DNA from 4 places in the Exiguobacterium sp. UBA3968 genome. Region 2 is predicted to be linked to each of the others. Evidence: riboswitches for the same ligand, from Rfam matches in the RefSeq annotation. Region 2 holds a riboswitch; each other region holds the start of a gene.
The links. Region 2 has a riboswitch for thiamine pyrophosphate ahead of thiT (energy-coupled thiamine transporter ThiT). Riboswitches for the same ligand answer to the same signal wherever they lie in the genome.
Positions count from the first base shown of each region.

Region 1: linked by a shared signal. The riboswitch ahead of tenA (thiaminase II) and the one ahead of thiT (energy-coupled thiamine transporter ThiT) in region 2 are both predicted to bind thiamine pyrophosphate.
Region 3: linked by a shared signal. The riboswitch ahead of thiD (bifunctional hydroxymethylpyrimidine kinase/phosphomethylpyrimidine kinase) and the one ahead of thiT (energy-coupled thiamine transporter ThiT) in region 2 are both predicted to bind thiamine pyrophosphate.
Region 4: linked by a shared signal. The riboswitch ahead of B3S86_RS06285 (ECF transporter S component) and the one ahead of thiT (energy-coupled thiamine transporter ThiT) in region 2 are both predicted to bind thiamine pyrophosphate.

Region 1 covers NZ_DGCW01000005.1:277,293-281,745, reverse strand. Annotated here, with positions in the region: gene B3S86_RS03085 (glycoside hydrolase family 3 protein) at 1-1,178, shown strand, start outside; gene B3S86_RS03080 (hypothetical protein) at 1,210-1,518, opposite strand; gene tenA (thiaminase II) at 1,570-2,265, opposite strand; TPP riboswitch at 2,338-2,444, opposite strand; gene B3S86_RS03070 (DUF1002 domain-containing protein) at 2,638-3,519, shown strand; gene abc-f (ribosomal protection-like ABC-F family protein) at 3,796-4,453, shown strand, end outside.
Region 2 covers NZ_DGCW01000005.1:1,268,369-1,272,821, forward strand. Annotated here, with positions in the region: gene rpmB (50S ribosomal protein L28) at 1-93, shown strand, start outside; gene B3S86_RS08425 (amino acid permease) at 234-1,637, shown strand; gene B3S86_RS08430 (thiamine diphosphokinase) at 1,692-2,294, opposite strand; gene thiT (energy-coupled thiamine transporter ThiT) at 2,296-2,856, opposite strand; TPP riboswitch at 2,917-3,026, opposite strand; gene rpe (ribulose-phosphate 3-epimerase) at 3,049-3,705, opposite strand; gene rsgA (ribosome small subunit-dependent GTPase A) at 3,708-4,453, opposite strand, start outside.
Region 3 covers NZ_DGCW01000008.1:118,670-123,122, forward strand. Annotated here, with positions in the region: gene thiE (thiamine phosphate synthase) at 1-124, opposite strand, end outside; gene thiM (hydroxyethylthiazole kinase) at 114-881, opposite strand; gene thiD (bifunctional hydroxymethylpyrimidine kinase/phosphomethylpyrimidine kinase) at 862-1,665, opposite strand; TPP riboswitch at 1,781-1,891, opposite strand; gene B3S86_RS14540 (murein hydrolase activator EnvC family protein) at 1,956-3,233, opposite strand; gene B3S86_RS14545 (murein hydrolase activator EnvC family protein) at 3,436-4,453, opposite strand, start outside.
Region 4 covers NZ_DGCW01000005.1:876,328-880,780, reverse strand. Annotated here, with positions in the region: gene B3S86_RS06290 (ABC transporter ATP-binding protein) at 1-1,032, opposite strand, end outside; gene B3S86_RS06285 (ECF transporter S component) at 1,029-1,601, opposite strand; TPP riboswitch at 1,702-1,801, opposite strand; gene B3S86_RS06280 (50S ribosomal protein L25/general stress protein Ctc) at 1,897-2,568, opposite strand; gene B3S86_RS06275 (GNAT family N-acetyltransferase) at 2,860-4,410, opposite strand; gene B3S86_RS06270 (glycerol-3-phosphate acyltransferase) at 4,424-4,453, opposite strand, start outside.

The sequences.
Region 1 (4,453 bases), 990 kb from region 2:
AACAAGTCGAGCTCGTCCCGTTCAAGCGAGCCATCGCCGAAGACATCGATATGATCATGACAGGACACATCGGAATGCCGCAAATCGAGTCTGAAGTCGTCACGTCAAAAAACGGCACTTTCCCTTTACCTGCGACATTGTCGGATGACGTCATCACGGGCGTACTGCGCGAAAAACTCGGCTACGATGGCATCGTCATCACGGATGCTTTGAATATGCAGGCGATCGCCGACAATTTTACGGAATCAGAAGCCGTTCTGAAAACATTTGACGCCGGTGTCGACATCGCGCTCATGCCGACGATTCTTCGTTCCGAGCAGGATGTCACAAAACTCGACCAGATTTTTAAGGACGTGATTGCGGCAGTCAAAGACGGACGTCTGTCAGAGGAACGGATTGATCAATCGGTCGAGCGGATCCTGACGCTGAAGGCAGAACGCGGAATATGGAATGGCACGACGGATACGACATCCTTAGCAGATAAACTCGCGCAAGCGAACCAAATCGTCGGTAGTCCCGAACATAAAGCAAAAGAACGCGCGATGACGGAAGCCGCGGTCACACTCGTGAAAAATGATCAGCGGACGTTACCCTTCAAGCCGAAAAAGAATGCAAACGTTCTTGTGATCGCCCCTGCGACGGATCAAACGGACAGCATGAAAAAGACGATTGCTTCCCTGCCTAAGAACCGGAACTGGCACGTAACGACAGCGAATTACTCGGCTACTACGCTACCGCTCGACCAAAACCCGACACTACGGGCACAACTCGATGCAGCAGATTACATCATCGTCGGTTCAAACGTCAATACGAGTGCCAAACTACTGCCTACTGCACCAGAACAAGCGATTCCGGCTTCAATCTTCCGGTATGCGAAACAAACAGATATACCATCCGTCTTGCTTAGCCTCCGCAATCCATACGATGTCGCCGTTCAACCGGACGCACCGGCACACGTCCTCGTCTATGGTTTTAAAGGGGATCCGAACGGACCGGACTCCGAAGCAGGCAATCTGAAATCAGCGGGACCAAATCTTCCTGCCGGTATTCGAGCCATCTTCGGAACGCTCAAACCGCAAGGCACCTTACCAGTTGATGTGCCGGTCTTTCAGAACGGTATCTTTACCGATCAACTGCATCTCGAATTCGGTGACGGCTTTAAAAATTGGAAAAAATGAGAACATGATACACCAAAAGACCGAGACTCCTTTAAAGGATGCCTCGGTCTTTTAATAATTGATATGAAGATTCAGTTTCTGCTTTCGCACGCTCGTAGACACGATGAAGTGAATAAGTCAACGAAGCATAGAGGACGACGACCAGGACAGTTGCGATAGTTCTCCCCGTTGTAAAACCAAACTGAAGCAACACCTGAAAATTCTGAATCGTAGCATATGTGCCGTACACCGCCATCAATATGGGAATGATGTACCCAACAAATCTCACTTTCACTTTTCCGAGCACCTGTTGCACGACATATGCCGCGAGGATCACGAGTGCGATGACTATGATTTCCATTCCAATCCCTACTTTCACTAGATGGTATTCCTAATTCTACCATCTACTGGTTTAAGAAGATACCGGGCGAGCTGGAATCGTTTCGTAGACCGACGTGAACGTCTCTTCCGTCCACCCCATGTGCCAGAAGAGTAACTCATAGTAACAACTAGTCACGAAATGCCGTTTCATCCGCTCTCGTTCAGTCGGACTTGCTTGTTCCGCCAACGCATCAAGCCGTGCAATCTGTTCAAAGACGACCTTTTCGAACCATTCCGAACTATATGTGTCGATCCATTGCTGATAGATTTTTTCATCCGGTGTACACGTCAATAATTGTTGTCCAACTTCATAATACAACCAGTAACATGGCAAGATAGCAGCAATTGTCTCACCAAGCGTCCCTTCACTCGCATGATGCATGTGTGAGACGTAAGCATATGCCGTTGGTGCCGGTTCAAATGCTTCAAGGTCTGCTTCCGTGATACCGAGCGGCTCGAAAAATGATTGATGCAAGCTCAGTTCTGCCTCATATGTCGAAGTCGCGTGCTCGGCAAGTGTCGCGATCGTCGCAAAGTCATCTGCTTTTGACGCTGCCTTCGCTTGAATCTTCGCAAAGTGTTTTAAGTAATACGCATCCTGCATGACATAATGTCGAAATTTCGAGAGCGGTAACGTTCCCTCGCCGATTCCTTGAACGAATGGGTGCGTAAAACTACTGTCCCAATACGCTTGTGCTGCTTGTTTGATTTCTTGTGTGAATGTCATGATCTCATCCTCCTTGTTTTTATGAAACGAAAAAACACCACCCCGAAACACACGGGCATGGCGCAAGAAGAACAAGACTTGACGCCACTTCCCTCCGTAAGTACGAACTTAATCAGGTTCAAAGGGTCCGAACGTCTTCGTTCGTCTCAGTCGGCCTACCGACTCCCCTAGTGGTCATTATTCGATTCAAATCCACTATAGCATGCTGAAAATGGAAGTCAAGTTGTCCTCTTTTCGCTATACTATGGAGTGTCAGAAGGCGGATATCGTCTCCATCTACAGACCGATTCCGAACTTCTTTCGTTCTCGTACACTAATTTTAGTACCTGATACTATAATTCATTCTGTTACTTACAATTGGAGGATTTCATTATGCATACACCAACAAAAATCATGGCGTCAGCCGTTATCGCTTCTGCTTTATTACTTCCGACAGCCGCATCCGCCGAGCAGGTCGTCGATAAGACGATCGTCACTCTCGGTGAGTCACTCGGCGCAAAAGATAAGGCTTGGGTGCTTTCACGTCTCAATGCACCGGAAGGTATCACACCGATCATCGCAACCTCTGCAGACGAAGAAAAATACCTCGGGAAAAACATCCCCCAGTCACAAAAGGGCGGCAACATGTATTCATCCGCTAAGATCGAATTGACGGAAAAAGGTGACGGACTTTCCGTTGCGACGGAAAACATCACGTGGGTGACGAAGGATATGTATCTCAACGCTCTCGTCACGGCAGGTGTCAAAGATGCCGACATCACGATCACTTCTCCTTATAAAGTGACTGGAACATCGGCACTGACAGGAATCATGAAAGCCTATGATCAAACTTCGGCTGAGACCGGAATCAAGCTGAGTGACGAACGGAAAGATTTAGCACAGCAAGAATTATCGGTCACATCAGACGTCGGGAAGACAGTCGGGACAGATAAAGTCGCTGATTTGATGAATGAGATCAAGGCCGAAATCGCGAATCAAAAACCGGAAACAAAAGTCGAGATCGAAAACCTGATCGTCCAAGTCATTCAAAACAACAACATCCAACTGTCTGATGCACAGATGGATCGGTTGACGAATCTATTCAATCAAATGGAGCAAGCGAACATCAACTGGGGGCAAATCGAGAGTGGACTGAAAAATGCTGGTCAAGACATCCATGCGTTTGCAACGTCCGAGGAGACAAAAGGATTCTTCGCTAAATTATTTGATGGTCTGAGTGACTTCTTCAGCTCGATTGCTGGTGTGTTCAAATAATTCAGACTTCCGCAATTAACAAGATAATGGTAAACTGGTTGTATCTGAAACGAAAGGTGGTGTGAAATGATGGACTTTGCTGCGTGCAAACATTGGTTAATGGAACAATTGTATCTGTTGCGCGCGATTTTTCATGGAATGGCGTTCTAAGGCACCCGTCTGCCCTTTTTAGAACTTCATGATTGAAAAATACAGCAAAGCGCATCTTTCACACACTAGGGAGAGTGCTATTTGCGCTCTCCCTTTTTTTAATGCGCGCGAAAGGATCAACTTATTATGATGATTTGCGACATTCAACATCTGACAAAACAATTCGGAGGCGAAACGATTTTAACGGACGTTTCCCTCTTCTTAAACGAACACGATCGTGTCGGTCTGATTGGACGAAATGGGAGTGGTAAAACGACATTACTCCGCTTACTTGCTCGCCTTGACCAACCGGACGGTGGCGTCATCTATCAAAAGAACGGTTTGACGATTGGCTACTTGGAACAACTTCCCACTTATGCCGAGACAATGACCGGACTCGACGTCCTTTGGACGGCGTTTGAAGAGATCCTCGCAATCCGTTCTCGGATGCAACAGTTGGAGCTTTTGATGGCGACAGCGCCAGATGATCTGGATGCACTACTCGTTCGATATGCGGAAGCGACAAATGCATTCGAACAAAAAGATGGCTATCTACTCGACTCGAAGATCGAGCGCATGGTGAACGGATTACATTTACGTCCGTTACTCACTCGCCCTTTCCATCAGTTGAGCGGCGGTGAGCAAACGAAGATTTGCCTCGGTCGCATGTTGCTGATGGAACCACACCTCCTAATCCTTGATGAGCCGACGAACCATCTTGATTTAGCTGCCGTTGAATGGTTAGAACAATTCTTACGGGACTACACTGGAACTATCCTGCTCGTCTCTCACGACCGGGTCTTCT
Region 2 (4,453 bases):
GTACAAAAAGTACGTATCCTCGTCGACGGTAAGCCGAAAAAGGTTTGGGTTTCAGCTCGAGCTCTTAAATCAGGTAAAGTCGAACGCGTATAAGGCGCAACCACCGGATGGGAATCTTCCCTTCCGGTTTTTTTATGCCCTCATTTATTTTTCTCATAAACTAATTGTCGCTTTTATTGAAAACGCTTACAATAGGAACGTACTTTATTTTGTCAGAATTGGGGGAAGTCATCATGCAACTCAAACGAGAGATGACGAGTCGACACCTGTTCATGATTTCACTCGGCGGAATCATCGGAACAGGCTTATTTTTAGGGTCAGGGTTAACGATTTCACAAGCAGGACCTCTCGGGGCGGTCCTCAGTTACATCGTGGGTGGGACCATCATGTATCTGACGATGTTATGTCTAGGAGAATTAGCGGTCTATCTGCCGGTCTCGGGGTCATTTCAGACCTATACGACCCGCTTCATCGGACCAGGAATCGGCTTTGCCGTCGGTTGGATTTATTGGCTCGGCTGGGCCGTGACGGTGGCACTCGAAATTACAGCTGCCGGCAGTTTGATGGACCGCTGGTTTCCGAACGTACCCGTTGTCGTCTGGTGTACCGTCTTTACGGTCTTACTGTTCGGTCTGAATGCCGTCTCCGCCAAAGCATTCGGTGAAGCTGAATTCTGGTTCTCGAGTTTGAAGGTCCTCGCGATCCTGTTCTTCATCATTCTAGGTGGCGCTGCTTGGTTCGGCTGGTTACCGATGGAAGCAGATCGCCCAACATCGTTATTTGCGAACTTTACGGCAAGCGGTTGGTTTCCAAACGGGATTCTCGGTGTCTTGACGACGATGATTGCCGTCAACTTCGCCTTCCAAGGAACGGAATTGATTGGTGTTGCGGCTGGGGAGTCCGACACGCCCGAAAAATCGATTCCAAAAGCGATCCGCAATACAGTCTGGCGGACGTTCATCTTCTTCGTCTTATCGATTACGATCGTTGGTGCATTAATTCCGTATGAAACAGCTGGCGGAGTCAGCAGTCCGTTCATCATGGTCTTTGATGCGATCGGTATTCCGTACGCTGCTGATTTGATGAACATCGTCGTCTTGACGGCACTGTTGTCCGTCGGAAACTCCGGATTATATGCGGCGACTCGGATGTTATGGGCAATGGCGCAAGAAGGGATGATTTCAAAGAAATTATCTTACGTCAATGCACGTGGTGTGCCGATGCGGGCGTTGCTCTTTACGATGATGTTCGCGATGTTATCGCTTCTGACCGCATTTTTCGCAGAAGATACCGTCTTCATTTGGCTCTTGTCCTTAGCCGGACTCGGGGCTCAAGTCGGCTGGATTTCAATCTCTGCTTCGCAGCTTGCATTTCGTCGTCAGTTCGTCCGAAACGGACACGATCTATCCGAACTGAAATTCAAGACACCACTCTATCCGGTGTTACCACTGATTTCGTTGACACTTAACGTCGTCGTCCTCGTCAGTCTTGCGTTTCAAGCGGATCAACGAATCGCTCTATACATCGGTGTTCCTTTCTTCCTTGTCATGTGGGGAAGTTATCATCTCTTCGTCAAAGGAAAACATCTATCCGCTCAAAGCGACATCCGTGTCGCCCCTTCTCAACTCGAAGAATAATTTCATCTAAAAAGAGGCCGCGGAGTCATCCACGGCCTCTTTCCTATGATTGTGCTATTCCTTAAGCGTCCGCATCATCAATAGTTCTCCTTGATGGAGCTCTACCTTCGCTTCTGACGCACACCATTCATTACTGACGGTCAAGGAACCTCCGACCGGTACTGGATGTGCATCAAGTGGATATTTGACTCCGGATAAGCTTAAAGTCGATGGTACGAGTGGAATGAACGAAAGATAATGATAGCTCCCTGCTTCGACTGCATACGTTCCCTCAGCCAAGTATCGTACCTCTTCTCGTTTCGTCACGAGTCGTGCCTCTGGGTATCGCTTCAATAGATATACATTTTGGACGGTCATGTCGAGCCGCCCACCTGTCGCCCCGATAATGAAGGTATCCTCAAACTGTTTCTCCTCTGAGACTGTACGAAGTGCCAGTTCGAGATCCGTTTCATCTTTCTCGGCCGGATGAACGATTGCCCCTTCTGGTACATAACCAAGCGAATCAAAATCACCAATCGTCAGGTCGCATGTCAGCCCAAACGCTTCAATCGTCTGAACACCACCGTCGACACCGACGATAAAATCACCTGGCTGACAAAACGTCCGTAAATCCGGCGCTTCTTCTCGCGGACCGGCACAGACGAGAATCGCCCGCATCTCAGACGCCTCGTGCCGAATAACGGAGTAAGCGTGGCGCAGTCGTAAATAAAAGACCCGCAACGACACCACAAAGAACGTAAGACGGTACCATGTATGTCGCGTTATAAATCAATGAATACGGTACGACTGGACCTTCGGCATACTCGGCAAAAAAGACGATTCCACTGATGACATGACAGATATAACGGAGTCCTGCGCCTAATAACGTCGCCAGGAGAACGAACGCCATCAAGCTTTTCTTTTGTCCATTGCGTGCGGCTAGTCTGACTTGACGCGCGAACAGACCACTTAATCCGACGACACCATACGCAATCGTATAGTCAAGCATCGGTTGAACGATCGTCAAGACTTGTGGAGCGAACATCAATTGAATCGTACCGACAAGCGCTCCCGTGACGACCCCTCCGACGACCCCGTGGCGAAATGCCATGACGAAGATCGGTAACATCGCTAAGCTGATCGAGCCACCTTGTGGCATTTTGAATGGAATCAGTAAATCAAAGACGACTCCGAGACTGGCGAAGATGGCAATTTCCATCATCATTTGTAACCGTTTCATGCTATTTTCCTCCTTTATTGTACGAGAGGACGCAAAAAGGCAGTACGACGAACGCCGTACTGCCTGCGTGCGCCACATCCCTACGTCCGTTTGAACGGAACAGGTTCGAAGGGTTAAAGTCTAAAAGACTCCTCTCAGCCGCTTTTCAAGCGACACCCCTTGCGGTCATCATATTTCGTTTTCTCGTTCTTATTATACGGCAGCCCCTTGACGAATGCTAGTAATCGCTTCCGCATAATCTGGTGCATTGTAGATTGCTGATCCTGCGACGAGAACGTTCGCACCGTTATCGATGCAAAGCTTTGCCGTTTCCGGATTGACGCCACCGTCAATCTCGATTTCAAATGTCAGACCGCGATCTGCTTTCATTTGCGCAAGTGATGCGAGTTTTGGCATGACACGCTCGATGAAGGCTTGTCCACCGAAGCCCGGATTGACCGTCATCAATAAGACCATATCGACATCCTCAAGGACGTGTTCAATCGTTGATAATGGCGTATGGGGATTCAAGACGACTCCTGCCTTTGCGCCCGCTGCTTTGATTTGTTGCAAGACACGATGGACATGATTCGTCGCTTCGACGTGGAACGTCACGATGTCCGCCCCTGCTTTGACGAAATCCTCGACGAAACGTTCTGGCTGGTCGATCATCAAATGGACATCGAGAATCATATCCGTCTTTTGACGTAAGCTGCTAAGCACAGGTAATCCAAATGAGATGTTCGGTACGAACTGACCGTCCATGACATCAAAATGGATATAGTCCGCGCCTGCTGCTTCGACTGCTTTAACATCGCGTTCGAGATTCGCAAAATCTGCTGATAAGATAGATGGTGCAATTTTAATCATCTTCAATACCTCCGGGCTCGATTCTTGATTTCGTCTATAAACATACCATAGTTCTCATAACGAGAGGACATGATTTCTTGGGCTTCGACGGCTTCCTTGACGGCACAACCGGGTTCATTCAAATGCAAGCAACCTCGGTATTTGCAATCATCTTGTACAGCCACGAATTCAGGGAAGCTCCACCGTACATCCTCGATTTCCATATCATACGGAAAATCGAGGTTCGAGAAACCTGGCGTATCGGCAATCAATCCTTCGGCAAGCGGCATCAATGTGACGTGGCGCGTCGTATGACGTCCGCGTCCGAGTGATTTCGAGATGGCACTTGTTTCTAAATCAAGAGAGGGCTCCAGTGCATTGAGCAATGAACTTTTCCCAACACCGGATTGTCCGGCAAGAACGCTCGTTTTCCCGGCCAGTAACGGACGGACTTGTTCAACACCTGTCAATGTCTCACTTGATGTCTCGATGACCGTATAACCAATCTTCCGGTAAGCGGCAATTGCCTCTCTAACTGCAGGACCTTTGACATCATCAAGCAAGTCCATCTTCGTTAACAGGATGACGGGTTGGATTTCCTTCGCTTCGATCAAGACGAGGAAACGATCGAGCAAGTGCGCTGAAAAATCAGGTTCTGCAGCCGAGACGACAAGCAACGCTTGATCGATATTCGCGACAGGCGGGCGTACTAAAAAGTTGTCCCGCTCCTTCACTTCGAGAATATACCCGGTCTCACTTTCGATATGAA
Region 3 (4,453 bases), on a different contig from region 2:
TTTTTTCCCGTAATTGTATAATCGTTGCACCACCTAAAATCGCTTCTTCAACGACCGTTTCGATTGCGACTCCCGGATGATATCGACGATCTGTCACCGCATAAATGGAATAATCAATTGACATGTTCTACCACCTCCATCAAATCTTGCTCCGTCATCAGACTGATTGCATTGAACAACTCTCGTTTGAAATTACCTAGACCTTTTTCTGATGCTGCCTGTTCTCCTGCTTTTCCCATGATAAATGTTCCGTGGACTGCTGCCTCAAACGCAGAATATCCTGCACCAAGAAAACTCGCAATCAAAGAAGCTGTCATACACCCCGTACCTGTGACGTCTCCGAGACGCGGCGTACCTACTTGTAGTTCCACTTCGCGCATGCCATCCGTGATGTAGTCGATTGGACCTGTGACGACAATGACGGACTTTTGTTTACGAGCGAATGCACGAATGATTTCTCGATCCATGATCTCATCACTAGCAGCATCGACTCCTTTTGTTCGTCCATTCTCCCCAAGCAATGTCTTGATTTCTGAAGCATTTCCTTTAACGACCGTACATCCGAGTCTACTCAATTCTTTTGAAAAGGACGTACGCAATGATGTAGCTCCCGCTCCAACTGGATCAAGGATGATCGGAACGTTCAAGCGTCTCGCTTCGCTTGCGGCGAGTCGTTGAGCTGCTTGCATGTCTGCATCAATTGTTCCAATGTTCAAGACAAGAGCTTGCGCAAGTCGAACCATCTCTTCCACTTCGCGAATATCCTCCGCCATGACTGGAGATGCGCCAACGGCGAGTGTGACATTGGCGCAATCATTGATCGTGACTGTGTTCGTCAAATGATGAATGAGTGGTTTGTGTTTAAGAATGGTCGTAAACATGTGTATCCCTCCAAAGTGAATGAAAATGATGTGTCGGTCCAATCCCTTGTCCGAGAGCAAATCCATGACGAATCGCCTCTGTAACATACTTCTTGGCCTGACGTACACTGTCCGGTAAAGCTTCTCCAAGTGCCATCCGTGCCGCAATCGCTGCAGATAAGGTACAGCCTGTTCCGTGAGTATGTTGATTATCTAACCGATCTGATGTGAAACGATATTCCTCTCGCCCGTCCCATAATAAATCCGTGGCAGCTCCCGGTAGATGTCCACCTTTTAGCAAGACGGCTCCAGTCTTCATAGCCAACTGATGCATCGCCAGTCGCATCTCCTCTAGATTAGTAACTGACTGCCCTGTTAAGCGCTCTGCTTCCGGTAAATTTGGTGTGACGAGTGTCGCAAGTGGCAGTAACTCCGCGATTAGTGCTTCCTCTGCCTCCGTCCGCAATAGGGCATGCCCGCCTTTTGCGACCATGACAGGGTCTAGTATGATCGGAACTGTCTGTTTGCGAAGATGTGTTGCAATGACGTGAATCGTTTGTGCATTCGAGACCATACCGATTTTGATAGCATCCACACGAATATCTGAAAAGATTGAAGCTAATTGGGCATCAACGATTTCCGATGATAACTCTTCTACTGCTTGAACGCCCAGTGTATTTTGAGCCGTTACCGCCGTCAAAACACTCATCCCATAAACGCCCAATGCCGAAAATGTCTTTAAATCTGCCTGAATTCCAGCTCCACCACCGGAGTCAGATCCCGCAATCGTCAATACATGTTTCATATTTTTCTCACCTTTCCATCGAGCAATGTAAGGGAGTTGTTACCGACAAAAAAAGCGTCGACCGCTGTAAAAAAGCAGTCGACGCTATACGAAATCGTTATCCAACCATTTCGGTATCCGTTCGGCTCAACTTTCCTACGCTGGTATTATCCAGTTCAGGTAATAGGGTCGAAAACAGATTGGTTTTCCTCTCAGCCGGATTCCTCCAGCTCCCCTAGTTGCTCAAGTATTCATTTCGCCTTAACTGTAGCATAGCGGCAAGAAAAAAACGAGCCGAAGCTCGTTTTGAATTATAGGTATGCTAATGGATTAACTGCATTCAGAGGAGAAGAGGCACTGTACTGATAGCCTCCGACATGTAGTTCGAAATGCAAGTGTGGTCCTGTTGAATTCCCAGTACTACCAAGTGTTCCAACTTGCTGACCTTGAGAAACTGTTTGTCCTGCATGAACAGATAATGAACTCATATGAGCGTAGACTGTCGTATAGACTTTCCCGTCAAGGAAGTGAGAAATCATGACGTGATTTCCATAAGGCCCACCACCTGAAGCTGTAATGACCGTTCCAGCTGCTGCTGCGACGATTGGTGAGCCGACCGAACCACTGAAATCGACACCATTATGGAACGTATAGCCGTTCGCACCGCTTGCTGGTCCAAACCCTTGTGATACGCCACCAGAAGATGGACGAACGAATTTCCCACCGCTCGAAACAACGGGTGGGGCAACTGAAGTAGGTGATTCTGAACTCTTACCTGCTTGTTTTGCTGCTTGAGCATTCGCTTTAGCGGCTTTTTCAGCTGCTGCTTTCTCGGCTGCTGCTCTTTCAGCCGCTACTTTAGCTGCTGCCTTCGCTGCCGCAATCGCACGTTCTTGAGCTTCAAGTGTGGCTTGTAGTTCTTTCGCGTCTAGAAGTTCTGTCGTAAACTTCGTCTTACCTTTTCGTAATTTTTTAAGCGTAGCACTGCGTTCTTTCATTTGAACTTTCAACGCTTTTTTTTGTTCGATTAATGTTTTCTTCTCTTCAACCTGCTCCGCCTTTTTTTCAACGAGCGCTTGTTTTGCTTCCGCTAGCTTTTGTTGGGTTGCGATGTAATCCGAAATCATTTTATCATCTTGCTCTGCGATTTTTTTCCCTGCCATGACACGACTAAATAAATCACCTAAATCCTTCGATCCAAAAATGACTTCTTCCCATTTGATTGAGTTTCCATCGTTTTCTTGGAAGACACGTAGACGATCACCGAGTAGTTCTTCTTGTTTTTTCAACATCTCTTCGTAGCGAACGATGTCTGCTTTTAATTCATCGATTCGCAAATTCAATTTCTCGATTTGTTTATTTTTTTCGGAAATCTGAAAAATCTTTTCGTTGATCGCTGCATCGATTCGATTGATTTGACGTTGTTCTTTCGAAATTTTCGACTCTTGTTTTTTAATTGCTTTTTCTAATTTACGTTGTTCTGCGGCATTTTCAGCCTTTTTTTCTTTGATCGTTGCTGCCGCAATTGGTTGTGTTCCTGTTATAAGTAATGCTCCTAAAACAATGGTAGAAATTAGTTTTTTTAGCATATATCGTTTTCCTCACTTATGTTTTTCATATTTTATTATAGTATTCAAGTTTCTCTCATATCTGAAATAGATTATAGCACCCTAATCGTTTCAAAAAAATTTCATTTACATTTCAAATGAAAACGTTTTTTTGTAATATAATCATTTATTTTTTGAAAATCGCAAAAAAAGAACCGCTGCATAAGCAACGATTCTTTACTGTTTAAAACATCGTCATTGGGTTCACTGAGCTAGCTGGACCAGTTGCACTATAGCTGTATCCACCGACGTGGATTTCAAAGTGTAAGTGTGGACCAGTTGAATTCCCAGTACTTCCACGTAAACCGATTTGTTCACCTTGACTGACGCGTTGACCTGCGTGAGCATTGAGTGCGCTCATATGAGCATACAATGTTGTGTACGTTTTACCGTTTAATTGGTGAGCAATCATGATGTGGTTTCCGTAAGGACCACCACCTGATGCTGTAATGACTGTTCCTGTTGCAGCTGCAACGATTGGAGTTCCAACCGGACCACCAAAGTCGATCCCGTTATGGAACGTATAACCGTTTTCTCCACCTGCTGAGCCATAGCCTTGCGTGACAGCCCCAACCGTTGGATGGATGAACAGACCACCGGATGATGGTGACGGTTTAGGTGTCGCAGGTGCTGACGGTGTTGGCGCAGCTGGTGCTGGCGCAGCTGGTGCTGGCGCAGGTGTAGATGCTTTTGGAGTCGATTGTTTCGTCGAACCAGAAGGTTTCGCTGCTTGCGACGCTTTCTCTTGTGCTGCCTGCTGAGCCGCTGCTTCTTTAGCTGCTTGTTGCTCAGCTTCTTTTTGAGCCGCTGCTTGAGCTGCTTCAGCTTCTGCTCGCGCTTTTGCTTCACGTGCTGCTTGAGCTTGACGCTCTTTTTCGATACGTGCTTCACGTTCACGTGCTGCCTTTTCAGCTGCAATCGCTTTTTCTTGAGCAATCAGAATTTGCTGGACTTCTTTTGCATCCATCAATTGTGTTTCAAATTTCTCTTTTTTCTTACGTAATTCTTTTAAGCGTTTGTTTCGCTCTTTTAATTGCGATTCAAGTTCTGCTTGTTGGCGTTTCAATTCTTGCTTTTCAACAACCAATTGTGCTTTCTTGTCTTTCACTTCTTGTTGTGCATCCGCTAATTGCTTTTGCGTATTTTGATAATCCGTGATCATTTTATCATCTTGCTTTGAAATCGATTTTCCGGCCATGACA
Region 4 (4,453 bases), 390 kb from region 2:
CGGTTGTTGAAAGACATAGCCAACGTGCTCATAAAAGCGACGCCGGGAGTAACGATGAACCGGACGTCCCTGGAGCTGATACGTTCCACGATTGGGAAGCAACCGCCCGAGTGTCGCAAGCAATGTACTTTTCCCGGATCCATTTGCCCCAAGCAGCATCACCCATTCTCCTGTCTGCAGGGAAAATGTCGCATCGGTCAGCGGATATGGTGCTTTCGTCGATAATGCAGCGACGTGTAACAAAGAGCGACCAGCTGTAGCGTCGGGGGAAGGCACATGAAGTCGCGCCGCTTGCGGTCCATCTATGGGTAATGTCTCTAACGTATACGGATACAAAGAGGGAACGGCAATACCTTTCGTTTGAAGCTCTTTGTAATCCTGGGGGAACAGATCCCGTGGATCTGCTGTCGCAGTAATCGATCCGTCCTCAAGCAAGACGACCTGGTCGACGTACGACAAACAGACATCGAGTTGGTGTTCGATCAAGACGATCGTTAAATCGTGTTCTTTTTGAATCCGAAAAATCAACGCCATCAGCTCATGTTGTCCGATTGGATCAATCTGAGCCGTTGGTTCATCGAGTAATAAGATCGTCGGCTCAAGTGCTAGGACCGCTGCGAGCGCGAGACGCTGTTTCATTCCACCGGATAGACTCGCGATCGGTGTCGAGAAGGGGAGGGGGAGACCGACGAGTGCGAGTAAGCGTTCAATTCGTTCATCCATCTCCACGCGCGGAATCGAGCGATTTTCTAAACTAAAAGCGATTTCGCGTCCGATCGTCTCCATGCAGAACTGTTCTTCTGGATTTTGAAACAAGATTCCGACCGAACCGGACCGGGTAACGGTACCAGTCTGTTCGACTTCAATCGTTTCCGGTGTCAGTCCGGCAAGGGCATGAAGTAATGTCGTCTTGCCACTCCCACTTCGTCCGAGCAGAAGGGTCGTCCCTTGCTCAATCGTCAGCGATACATGATTGAGCACCGATTTCATCTGACCGGGATAGCGGATGCTGAGGTCGTCGACAGTAATCATGCGATTTCTCGTTTCGTACGTCCTGCCGCAAACCCGTTCAAGACACCAGTCGCAACAAGGCGACGGACGAGAATGGCTGCAAGCAAGCCACCGAGTAATGCGCCGCTGATCAATTGTAAGCCAGTTGTCGCAAGCAACGTCGTCGTTGTGTAGTAACCGAATCCGTTCGCGATTAGACTATAAACGATGCTACCAATCGCGGCTCCGACACCCGATAACATCAAGGTCCATGTGTCATAACGACGGTAACGCGTCATCGCGAAGACGAGTTCCGCACCAAGTCCTTGGCAGACTCCGATCAGAAGAGCGGATAAACCAAAATGACTTCCCGTGAACAGTTCGACGGCTGCCGCGACGACTTCCGCAATTAAAGCGGCACCTGGCTTTTGAATGATTGCTGCGACGAGCGGACTCGCAATGATCCAAATGCCAAACATCCAGTTGGCACCGACAGGACCGAAGATCGCTGAGATCGGCAACCAGAGTGTTGACCAACCAAGATAGATGACGCCGCAAGCGACGGCGAGCATCATCATGACCATGATTTCTTTCATTTTCCAGTGTTGCATTAGATACGTCCTCCTTTGAATGGGGGAGACGCCAAAAAAGACCGCCCTCCGTAAAAAAGAGAGCGGTCCTCAGAAAAACTGCGCGCAGCAGGAGTCATTGGATGTGATCGCTCCACTTTCCTACGCTAGTATGAACTAGATCAGGTTCGAAGGGTCCGAAGTGAATCGTCTCAGCCAATTGGGCTCCCCTAGTGGATATGGTAATAGGTGATACGCTGTTCACTTTAGGCAATCCAGCGTCTGTTGTCAAGACACAAAAAAACGATACGCCGCAAAGGGCGTATCGTTAAACGACTTATTTATTGTCTTCGTTCTCTTCAGCTGTTTCTTCTGAAGACGCTTCTGTTGCTTCCGCTTCGTTGTCTTCGCCAGCTTCTGCTTGTGCCTCTGCTTCCTCGATTTCTTCAAGATCCTGCTCGAGTGTCGATTCGACGACAGCTGCGACTTGAATATCGCCTTCTGTAACGATGCGGAAATCTTTTTGTTCTGGAAGATCGGCTACAGAAATCGAATCGCCGATTTCGAGGTTCGTGACGTCGACTTCGACGTTCTCTGGTAATTTATCTGGTGTAGCGGCGACTGTTACTTTAAAGAGTGTTTGTGATAGGAAGCCACCAACTTTTGCACCGGCTGCTTCGCCAACGAGTACAACGTCTGCTTCGACTTCTGTTTCTTCATCCATTTTCACGGCGATGAATTCAACGTGATCGACTGTTGGTGTGAAGACATCCATATCACGGCAATTGATCAAGACGTTAATATTTTTGCCGTCGAGTTTGAGTGAAATCAAGACGTTTTCACCGTTTTCTCGGACGATTTTAAGCAATTCTTTTTCTTCAAATGCGATTGGTGTACTTTCCACTTTGTAACCATACACGACGCCAAGAGCTTTTCCTTCATGACGCAATTGTTTACGGAGTGAGCGTGGACGTACCTCGCGTTTTTCGGCTGTTAAATTAACTGACATGTTCATTTCCCCCTTGAATTTGGTATAGCCCTCAAAAGGTAATGAATGTAGGAGCAGGACGAATCCTGAACAATATGAATCATGCTAAGACAATCGGTTTCAGACTCTCATGAATCTGACGCTTTCGTGACTTTGCATTTCTCTCCCAGGTCATTACGCTGATATTGAGAAACATGTGTGAGTAAGTCACCGGTTTGATGCGGTGCTAATGAGTTTATACCCCTATGTTTTAAATCCATAAACCTCTTTTTTTATCTTTTTGAAGTCGAAAGACCTCCAAACCGCTTGAAATCAGGGGTTGAGAGGTCTTTCGTTTTTTTCATTCTTTATGATGATTCGTTGATTTTCACGAACTAAAACACGAACGAGGCGTTCAATTTGCCGCATCGTCGTCTGTCCCATCGTCGAAATTTGCAGCCACTGATTGTAAACGAGATAGTCGCTTTCGTACTGGACGTGATACCCCTGAATGCGCAGAGCGTCGCCTAAATCAGTTGCGGACGGATGAACGATCGTCAGTATTCCCGGCGCTTGTGCTTCTTGTTGTGCGAGGAGTTGGAATCCAGTTGCGCGGACGGCTTGTTCGAGATAGGTCATCTTGATTGCTGCTTGATTAAGATCGAGGGCATCAAGCGCTGCCTGACAGGCAAGCAACAGGTTCGACGAGCCGGAAAAGGCAACCCCTTCCGCATAGAGTCCTAAATCCAGATAACGGGGAATACAGAGAGAAGGTAGGACGCGATCTGCGTGACCAATGAACGCAAGACCCGGTAAACCACCAATCGCTTTCCCGGAAACAGTCGTGACGAAAGTGCAGCCATCGTATGAGAAATGTCCGGTTCCAACAGCGCTGATCGCATCGACGACGAGTGCGGTTCGTTGATCTAACAGCACTTTTACTGCATCAAGATCATAGAGAACACCCGTTGACGTCTCACAATGCGTCAACCAGATCCAGTTGTATGCCGTTTGCCTCAATTGATGAGCGAGTTGCTTCAAGTCGATCGGGTGACCGGGGGGAAGCGTATGGACATCAAAGGACTTGCCGGCACGTGCCGCGTGATCAATCAAGCGTTGACCGAACTCGCCGCCGTTCAGGATCAATCCATGTCCAGTGAGTTGTTGCGCGACAATATCATTGGCGAGCGTACCGCTGCCGACGGCCATCGAGACATGTGGCAAATCCAGCAACTGACACATTCGGCCACGTAAATCTTGATCGAGCTGCCGCATCGAGGCCGTCCGGTGTGGACGCGGTGCTTGTTGCGCCGCTTGACGGACCGTCGGCGCAACCTCGACCGGACCGGCTAGAAAATGCAGGGGACGTAAGACATCCGCGATGACGGATCGTTCGTATGTTGCGCGCGACAACAACATCGGTACAAACTGGGCGTCACCACTACCAAGCGTAGCTGCAATCGGTGTGAAGCCGAACCGCGCGTATAGTTTTGCTTCCCGCGTCGTACCACTGATATAAACATGATCAATCGTCTCCCGCTCGAGGTAGACCATTAAAAAGCGCATCAATTGCATGAACGTACGACTATTGCGGTATTCGGGACGAACGCTAAGTAAGCGGATTTCCGCTGGGTCCGTCAGTGTCTCTTCTAGCGTCACGCCCTTTTCCTCAAGCGAAAAGGGACGATGCTTTCGAATGGCGATCATCGCGACGAGTCGATCGTCTTCCTTACCGATCAAGTAAGTGTTCTGATCATGAAACCGGTCAATTCGTTTCCGTTCGATGTTCGGTTGATGTTGCGGAATCTCTTCTGTAAAGGTGAGGTAGTTCAATTCATGGATTGCTTCCGCGTCGTCCGCAGTTGCAATGGAAAAGTCGATCATGGAGACGTCCTCCTTATGTAATGGCTGGCTTGTGGAGTGCATC